3 regions of the Scandinavium sp. UTDF21-P1B genome follow, and region 1 is predicted to be linked to each of the others. Evidence: predicted binding sites of a transcription regulator. Region 1 holds the regulator's gene; each other region holds the start of a gene.

Region 1 (3,115 bases):
AATCAGCAGCAGTAAAAAACCTTTCAGCGTGCCGGTCACCGAGCGGTCAGCAAACTTACCACCCAGATAGTTACCGATGGAGAACCCAACGCCAATCAGCACCAGCATTGCCGTAACAAACAGCGGCGACGCTGAGGTAATGTTGTGCAGCACCGGTGCGATATAAGTGTAAAGCGTAAACATCGCGCCAGCGCCCAGAACGGTGGTTAACAGCGCAGATAAAACCTGGGGACGCATCAGCACGGACATTTCCTGCTTCACATTCGGACGTTCACCACCGGTGCCTTTTGGTAATGAGAACCACAGGCTCATCATCGCCACCACGCCCAGACCGGTCGTTGCCAGGAATGACATACGCCAGCCGATGGTTTCACCCAGCCAGGTCGCTGCCGGTACACCGCCGATATTGGCAATCGTCAGCCCCATAAACATGGTTGCCACCGCGCTCGCCTGCTTGTGTTTGGGCACCACGCTCGCGGCCACAACAGATCCCAGACCAAAGAAAGCACCGTGGTTAAGGCTGGTGATGATGCGAGAGAGCAATAATGTGGTGTAGTCCGGTGCAATAGCCGACAGCACGTTGCCGAGCGTAAAAATCGCCATCAGAAAGATAAGCGCATTGCGGCGAGCGCGATGTGACAGCAGCAGAGTCATTAACGGCGCGCCAACCATCACACCGATTGCGTAAGCGCTGATCAGCATGCCTGCTACGGGAATCGAAACATCCACGCCTTTAGCGATAACGGGCAATAGCCCCATGGGCGAGAACTCGGTAGTGCCGATAGCAAATGCGCCGATTGCCAACGCCAGCAGTGGAAAATTGATTTTCATGTTACGACTCCGGTTAACCCTTTCCAGTAAAGGGCACGACAACAGAAGTCAAAAGCATGACATCAATCACAAAAAAACAGAAGTAAACAAAATGGCAAAAGATTTTTGCTAATTTGGTAACAATCAGACGGGGGTGGTGATGGAGGAAGAGGACTCTCCCTCCGGATAAATCAGTGTAACACCGCAGTCAGCCCGGCGGCGACAATGAGTGCCAGAGCGATCACAGTGGTCATCAGAGAGAGCTTCAGGTCGGTACTCATCAATTATTCTCCTTTTTATCCCCACAACAAAAGTGAGCCTGCTCATTTTTGCACACTTCAGGCTGAAAATCTTCCAGGTTTTAGAGCCATAGCGATTTTTCTCTTCCCCTTTGCCTCAGAATCAGACAAAATTCCACGCTAATTTAAAAGCGTACCAGCCATTGACCCCCTCCTGTCGTCCTGTGTCGTATCCCGGCGTACCGCAATTCAAATGAATTGTGTTAAGGGTGTGTAAAGGCAAACGTTTACGTGCCGGTCATCAGGCGTAAGGAAAGGGTCTGGAGTGAGAACGAATGGCAACAATTAAAGATGTAGCGAAGCGCGCAAACGTTTCCACTACAACCGTGTCACATGTTATTAACAAGACGCGTTTTGTCGCAGAAGAAACACGCAACGCCGTGTGGGCGGCAATCAAAGAGCTGCACTACTCCCCAAGTGCCGTAGCGCGCAGCCTGAAGGTCAATCACACCAAAACTATTGGCCTGCTGGCCACCAGCAGTGAAGCGGCTTATTTTGCGGAAATCATTGAAGCCGTTGAAAAAAACTGTTTCGAAAAGGGTTATACCCTGATTCTTGGCAACGCCTGGAACAACCTGGAAAAACAGCGTGCTTATCTCTCTATGATGGCGCAAAAGCGCGTCGATGGCCTGTTGGTGATGTGTTCTGAATATCCGCAGCCGGTACTCGACATGCTGGAAGAGTATCGCCATATTCCGATGGTCGTGATGGACTGGGGTGAAGCCAAAGCCGACTTCACCGACTCGGTGATCGATAACGCTTTCCAGGGCGGCTATCTTGCCGGGCGCTACCTGGTCGAACGCGGCCACCGCGATATCGGCGTGATCCCAGGCCCAATGGAGCGCAACACCGGCGCTGGCCGTCTGGCCGGATTCATGAAAGCCATGGAAGAAGCGCAAATTACCGTGCCGGAAAACTGGATCGTTCAGGGCGACTTTGAACCGGAATCCGGCTACCGCGCCATGCAGCAGATGATTGCGCAACAGCCACGCCCTACCGCGGTCTTCTGTGGCGGTGACATCATGGCGATGGGCGCACTCTGTGCCGCCGATGAACACGGCCTTCGCGTGCCTCAGGATATTTCGGTGATCGGATATGACAACGTGCGCAACGCTCGCTTCTTCACCCCAGCGCTGACCACCATCCATCAGCCAAAGGATTCCCTTGGGGAAGCCGCCTTCGATATGCTGCTGGACCGAATCGTCAACAAGCGCGAAGAGTCACAGTCCATTGAGGTCCACCCACGCCTGATCGAGCGCCGTTCAGTGGCAGACGGCCCGTTCCGCGATTACCGCCGCTAATCTCTGTGCGGAGCCGGTCAATCCGGCTCCTGCAGCCACTCTTTATTTAGCGTTTCGCTGTCCCCAAGATACTCCAGCAGCCAGCTCAGGGCCGGGGACATATCATTTTGCTGCCACGTCAGGCAGCATGCCGCATCCGGGAACGGGTTCTCAAGATCCAATGCCACCCACTCGCCGCTATCGATGTAAGGCCGTGCAAAATGCGTTGGCACCATTCCGGCGCACAGCCCTGCCGAAAGGCACGTTGCAGAAGATTCCCAGTCCGGCACCACGATACGCTTCTGATTATCCAGCAGCCAGGTGATGCGCTTAGGCAAAGAGCGGGAGGTATCCTCGCGCACCAGAGAAGGCCAGTTGCGCAACACCTCGTCGCTCAGCGGTCCCGGCATTTGAGCCAGAGGATGTTGATTCGACACCACGCAGCTCCAGCTCAGCATGCCCATATCGCGAAACGCATAGCGTCCACCGACCGGAATCGCCTGCGTTGCCCCGATCGCCAGCTCAACTCGCCCGTCCGACAGTGCATCCCAGACGCCGTTGAACACTTCCTGGAAAACGCACAGCTCCACGTCCTGGAAATGACGGTAGAAATCGACAATCAGCTGCCGGGTACGCTCCGGGCGCACGATGTTATCCACGGCAATGGCCAGATTGCCACGCCATCCGTTAGCGATCTGTTGGCACTGCTGACGGGTGATCTGCATT
Region 2 (3,115 bases), on a different contig from region 1:
TGCACGATTTGTGCGCAATCCTCAAGGAGGGATTCGTATAAGAAGGTTTCACGGCGGCCCGCAGAGCGCCGCCGTGATGCAGGTCAGTTCTTCTCTGGCGGGAAGACCAGGTTCAGGATGATGGCGGTAATACCGCCCGCAGCGATGCCGGAGGAGAGCAGGTTTTTCAGCCAGTCCGGAGCGAACTGCAGGATCATCGGCTGCTGAGACACGCCAAGGCCGACGGCCAGCGACAGCGCGATAATCAGGATTGCGCGACGGTTCAGCGGCTCGCGGGAAACGATACGCACGCCGGAAGCGGCGATAGTGCCAAACATCACCAGCGTTGCGCCGCCAAGAACGGGCTCAGGGATGTGCTGCACGAAGCCGCTCACCGCCGGGAACAGGCCGAGTACGATCAGCATCAGCGCCACCACAAAGCCCACGTAGCGGCTGGCAACGCCGGTCAGCTGGATCACGCCGTTGTTCTGGCCGAAGCAGGAGTTCGGGAAGGTGTTGAAGATGGCTGAAACGCAGGAGTTCAGGCCGTTCGCCAGCACGCCGCCTTTCAGGCGCTTCATATAGACCGGGCCGGAGACGGGCTGCTCGGAAACGTCGGAGGTGGCGGTAATGTCGCCGATGGTTTCCAGCGAGGTGATCATAAACACCAGCATCAGCGGCAGCAGGAGGTTCCAGTCAATACCGAGGCCATAATAGAGCGGCGTCGGCACCATTATCATCGGGCTGTTGGTCGTCGCCGTTTCCGGCAGCATACCCATTACCCAGGCGGCGGCATAGCCTGCTGCCATGGCGATCACCAGCGAGGCGATGCGCAGGTACGGATTACGCTGGCGGTTCAGCACAATGATAATGGCCAGCACGATGCCCGCCAGCAGCAGGTTTTTCGGCGCACCGAAGCTGTGATCGGCCATTGCGGCGTAGCCACCACCGATAGACGTCAACCCCACCTGAATCAGCGACAGGCCGATAATCATGACCACCACGCCGGACACCAGCGGCGTGATGATACGGCGCGCCAGATGCAGCACGCGGGAAAGCGCCATCTCGGTGAAGCTCGCCAGCATCAGGGTGCCGAACAGCGCCGCCATCATCGTCGGTACGTCTGCACCGCCGGTTTTCAGCGCGGTGCCACCCATAATAAGCGGCGCGACGAAGTTAAAGCTGGTGCCCTGAATGGAAAGCAGACCGGAGCCCACCGGCCCCCAGGCTTTGATCTGAATAATGGACGCCACGCCTGAAGCAAACAGCGACATGCTGATGATGTGCTGCGTATCCTGCGCCGGTAAACCGAGCGCCTGGCAAATCAGCAGCGCCGGTGTGATCACCGCGACAAACATCGCCAGCAGGTGCTGGAAGGCGGCAAACAGCGTCTGTGGCAGCGGTGGGCGGTCTTCAAGACGGTAGATAAGCTCGCTGTTATTTTTCTGCGCAATCGGTTGCGCATTTTCAGCTTCGATGGTGTTCACTGACATTTTCAGAGGCAATCCCGTGGTGGAAAAGGGGGGATTTTAACGGACTGCCAGGCAAAAGCAAACGGTTGCCTTCAATAGACTAAGGATGAATAAGCCTACAGTCCTTTATTCTGCTTTTTCAGGTTCTGACGAAGGGCCGCCGCTTTGAGGGCTTATACCTGCTTTGTACTGATGCTGTCGATGTTTGGCTAATAAAAAAGCCGGGCGGTGCTGACGCTTGCCCGGCCTGCGATATCAACGCGATGTGCTGCTTTGCAGGCCCGGTAAGCACAAGCGCCACCGGGCATTCAGCCCTTGCAGCTACTCGTGATCTTCCCACGCCATCGCGCGTTTAACCGCTTTTTTCCAGCCGCTGTAGCGGTAGTTGCGCTCGGTGGTTTCAATCCCCGGACGGAACTCACGCTCAATCACCGCTTTCTCCTTCAGCTCGTCCAGATTCTGCCAGAAGCCAACCGCCAGCCCGGCGAGATACGCTGCGCCAAGCGCTGTGACTTCACGCACTTCCGGACACTCAACGCGCGTGCCGAGAATGTCTGACTGGAACTGCATCAGGAAGTTATTGGCAACCGCGCCGCCGTCCACACGCAGGGCGTGCAGTCGAATACCCGAGTCCGCCTGCATCGCTTCCAGCACGTCGCGCGTCTGGTAGGCGATGGATTCCAGTGTCGCACGAATGATGTGGTTGGAGTTCACGCCACGCGTCAGGCCGAAGATTGCCCCGCGAGCGTATGGATCCCAATACGGTGCGCCGAGACCGGTGAAGGCCGGAACCACGTACACACCGTTGGTGTCGTTCACCTTGGTAGCAAAATATTCGGAATCGAACGCGTCGTTAATCAGCTTCATTTCGTCGCGCAGCCACTGAATGGACGCGCCCGCCATGAACACCGCACCTTCCAGCGCATAGTTCACTTCACCGGCCGGACCGCAGGCGATAGTCGTCAGCAGGCCATGCTCGGATTTCACCGCCGTTTCACCGGTGTTCATCAGCATAAAGCAGCCGGTGCCGTAGGTGTTTTTCGCCATCCCTTCCTTAACGCACAGCTGGCCGAACAGCGCCGCCTGCTGGTCACCGGCGATCCCGGCGATGGGAATACGCGTGCCGCCTTTACCACCGATGTTGGTCTGACCATAGACTTCGGAGGATTTGCGCACGTCCGGCAGCATGGCGCGCGGGATATCCAGCGCATCGAGCATTTTGTCATCCCAGTCGAGATCGTGGATGTTGAACAGCATGGTGCGCGAGGCGTTGGTGTAGTCAGTAACGTGCACGCGGCCCTGGGTCATACGCCAGATAAGCCATGTGTCGACGGTGCCGAACAGCAGCTCACCGCGTTTGGCACGCTCGCGAGCGCCTTCCACGTGGTCGAGTATCCACTTCACTTTGGTACCGGAGAAGTACGGGTCGATCACCAGACCTGTCGCTTTGCGCACGTACTCTTCCATGCCATCACGCTTGAGCTGCTCGCAGATATCAGCGGTACGACGGCACTGCCAGACGATGGCGTTATAAATCGGCTTGCCGGTTTCTTTATCCCAGACAATGGCGGTTTCACGCTGGTTGGTGATGCCGATGGCAGCCACTTCGTCGGAGCTGATATCGGCTTTCGCCAGCACTTCAATCAGCGTGGAGCTTTGCGAAG
Region 3 (3,115 bases), on a different contig from region 1:
CGGGCGCAGCAGAGATAAGCTTCAGGATGTTGGTGAAACGCCTCCACCCAGCGCCCGATGCGCTGTTGGCGCTTCTCCCCCTTCACCAGAGAGTGACCGAGCTTGAGTGCAGCCTCGGCACTGTGACGCTTATAGCAGGTGCCGACTGCGGCGCGCTCTTCGTCGTTCATCAGCGGCAGGTTGATGGCTGCTGGCAGCGCACCCTGCTGAACTTCGACGGGGGCACGCACGTCGATGATGGGCGTTCCGGTACGCAAAATGGCGCGGAAATCCGTCCCATTAGTCATGGAAAAATCCTTAATGAAAAAGCATAGGGGGATTTTACGCGCGGAAGAGGAGGCCGGGGAAGGCGAAGATCAATCCCCGGCCAGAAAGGTTAAGCAAGTTTTGACTGCGCCCAGGTGATGCCGCTGGCGTATTCAGGCGGCAGCAGAGGAACAAGCGCTTCAAGCGTTGCACTCAGGCGGCCAGTGTCGCTGTCGTTGAGGTTCAGATGGCCGACCTTACGGCCTTCGCGCACCTCTTTGTCGTACCAGTGCAGGTGCACCAGCGGCAGCTTCAGCCAGTCATAGTTCAGGTCGGTACCAATCAGGTTGACCATCACAGAAGGGCTGTTCACCACCGGCGGCGGCAACGGCAGGCCGATTATGCCGCGCAGGTGCAGCTCGAACTGGCTGATTGATGCGCCATTTTGCGTCCAGTGCCCGCTGTTGTGCACGCGTGGGGCAAGCTCGTTAATCAGCAGGCCTGCCGGAGTGATGAAGCACTCCATCGCCATCACGCCAACATAGTTCAGCTCGTTCATGATTGCCGCCAGCATGGTTTCCGCCTGCGACTGCTGCTGAACATTCGCCTGAGGGAACGCTACGCTGACGCGCAGAATGCCGTTCTGGTGCAGGTTATGCGTCAGGGGATAAAACACCGTGCTGCCGTCGTGCGCACGAGCGCCAACCAGCGAAACTTCACCGCTGAAGTTGATGCCCTGTTCGACGATGCATTCGCCGTAGCACTCATCCGGCAGCTGATCCGTATCCCCGGCGCGCAGACGCCATTGCCCGCGGCCATCGTAACCGCCGGTGCGGCACTTAACGATAGCCAGTTCGCCCAGGCGATCGAACACGCCAGGCCATTCGGCTTTTTCTGCCAGCAATTGCCACGGGGCGGTCGCCAGCCCGAGTTTGTCAAACAGCTGCTTTTGCGTCAGGCGGTCGGCGATGACGGGAAAAACGTCGCGGTTCACAAACGCTTTATGCAGCGCCAGTTCACGGGTTAATGCGGTTTCCGGCCAGCGTTCGATTTCTGCGGTGATGACGCTTTGCTGAAAGGGAACCGCCTCCGGATCGGCTTCTAAGCCAACCGGCCACACGCTGATGCCCAGAGGTTCACCGGCCTGGCGCAGCATGCGGCCCAGCTGACCGTTGCCAAGAACGCAGACCTGCTTCATGCCGCACCCCTTGGGTCCGGGTTGTCCAGCACTTCGTCGGTCTGCGCTTTGCGCCAGTCCGCCAGGCGCTGATGCAGTTCAGCGTCATGGGTCGCCAGAATCTGCGCGGCCAGCAGAGCGGCGTTGGCTGCGCCTGCTTTACCGATTGCCAGCGTACCAACGGGAATGCCGCGTGGCATCTGAACGATGGAGTAGAGGCTGTCGACGCCGCTCAGGGTGGCGCTTTGCACAGGAACGCCCAGAACGGGCACCAGCGTTTTTGCGGCGATCATGCCCGGCAGATGCGCGGCACCGCCAGCCCCTGCGATGATGACCTGGTAACCTTTCTCTTCTGCCGTTTCGGCAAAGCTAAAGAGTTTGTCCGGCGTGCGGTGTGCAGAAACCACTTCCACGTGGTGCGGTACGTTCAGGGTATCGAGGATTTCAGCGGCAAACTGCATGGTCGCCCAGTCGCTTTTGGACCCCATTACGATGGCGATACGCGCCGGATTGTTGCGGGAAGACATGCGTCTTAAAACTCCTGTGGGTGTGGATCACACGGCATTGAAGGCCACAGAGAATAGCACGGAAAACCGGCAAGGAAAACGGTTGCGCGGATAAAGTCGGGGGGAGATATATGCCAGAGAAAAGCGGTAATTTGCCCCCGACTTTTACTCGCGGGGGCAAAAGACTACTTCTGAATCAGATAGCGAATGGTCGGGCCATCCTGTTGAATATCCAGGACGGTATAGCCGTGATTGGCGGCGTCGAGAGGAATGTTATTGATGGATTGCGGGCAGTCGCTGACCACCTCCAGGATCTCACCCTTCTTCAATGACGGCATCGCTTCCAGCGTGGCCACGGCAGGATACGGACAAGGTTCACCGACCATATCCAGACGGTAATCAGGAACGAGCGTTTTCATACGGCCTCCTGCTCATTGCGGGGGAGTGAAGTGCGACGGCGGAAGAAGCGTTTTTCCCAGACGATCACCAGCAGCAGCGCCAGTGCCAGCAGGCAGTAGGTTACCAGCAGTCCGCCGTAAGGGCCGAAGGTGTCCAGCAGATTGACTTTATCCCAGTGGGTGGCAAGCGGGGAGAGATCGTCCCAGTAATAGGCCAGCAGGGTGGAGCCAATCACGTTGCCCAGGCCCACCCACCAGTAGTGAACCTGCCCTTCAACCGCCCGGTACATCCATCCCGTTTCGCAGCCGCCCGCGAGAACAATACCAAAGCCGAACAGCAGTCCGCCCAGCACGGCATTCGGGCCCGCCCACATGATTTTCGGCTCCATGCCCAGCTGCACATAGCTAAAGATGCCAATGGCGCTGGCGGCCATGCCAAAAATAATCGCTTTCGCCATCGTGGTTCGTCCCGTGATCCACATATCACGGAACGCGGACGTAAAGCAGATCTGCGCACGTTCGATAAGCACCCCAAAGCCGATGCCGAACAGCATGGCGATGCCGAGTTTAGGATGACTGGATGCGGTCAGCAGCGCCCAGCCGATCATGCCGAAAAAGAAAATCACGCCAAGTCGAAAACGACGGCGGGCCTGATTCGGTTTTTGGGTTAACGGCGAAGCGGCAGAGACTTTTTGCATCTTCACCGGGATACGAAATATCGGCAGCAGGGTGAAACGGGCGCCAAACCAGGAGCCTATGGCTGTGGCGATGGCAAAGAACCAGGCGTG

Evidence for each region. The regulator PurR, encoded in region 1, represses purine synthesis genes. The targets are predictions, from matches to a motif close to CANGCAAACGTTTGCNTG.
Region 2: the regulator PurR is predicted to act here: its motif matches at 1,527-1,544, upstream of AB1287_RS15305 (NCS2 family protein).
Region 3: the regulator PurR is predicted to act here: its motif matches at 2,022-2,039, upstream of purE (5-(carboxyamino)imidazole ribonucleotide mutase).

What each region holds. Positions count from the first base shown of each region.
Region 1 covers NZ_JBFLVD010000010.1:120,825-123,939, reverse strand. Annotated here, with positions in the region: gene AB1287_RS06235 (MFS transporter) at 1-831, opposite strand, end outside; gene AB1287_RS06230 (YnhF family membrane protein) at 1,002-1,091, opposite strand; gene purR (HTH-type transcriptional repressor PurR) at 1,385-2,410, shown strand; gene punR (DNA-binding transcriptional activator PunR) at 2,428-3,115, opposite strand, start outside.
Region 2 covers NZ_JBFLVD010000018.1:22,073-25,187, reverse strand. Annotated here, with positions in the region: gene AB1287_RS15305 (NCS2 family protein) at 84-1,472, opposite strand; gene glpK (glycerol kinase GlpK) at 1,773-3,115, opposite strand, start outside.
Region 3 covers NZ_JBFLVD010000005.1:22,101-25,215, reverse strand. Annotated here, with positions in the region: gene mnmH (tRNA 2-selenouridine(34) synthase MnmH) at 1-287, opposite strand, end outside; gene purK (5-(carboxyamino)imidazole ribonucleotide synthase) at 377-1,444, opposite strand; gene purE (5-(carboxyamino)imidazole ribonucleotide mutase) at 1,441-1,950, opposite strand; gene yedF (sulfurtransferase-like selenium metabolism protein YedF) at 2,115-2,348, opposite strand; gene yedE (selenium metabolism membrane protein YedE/FdhT) at 2,345-3,115, opposite strand, start outside.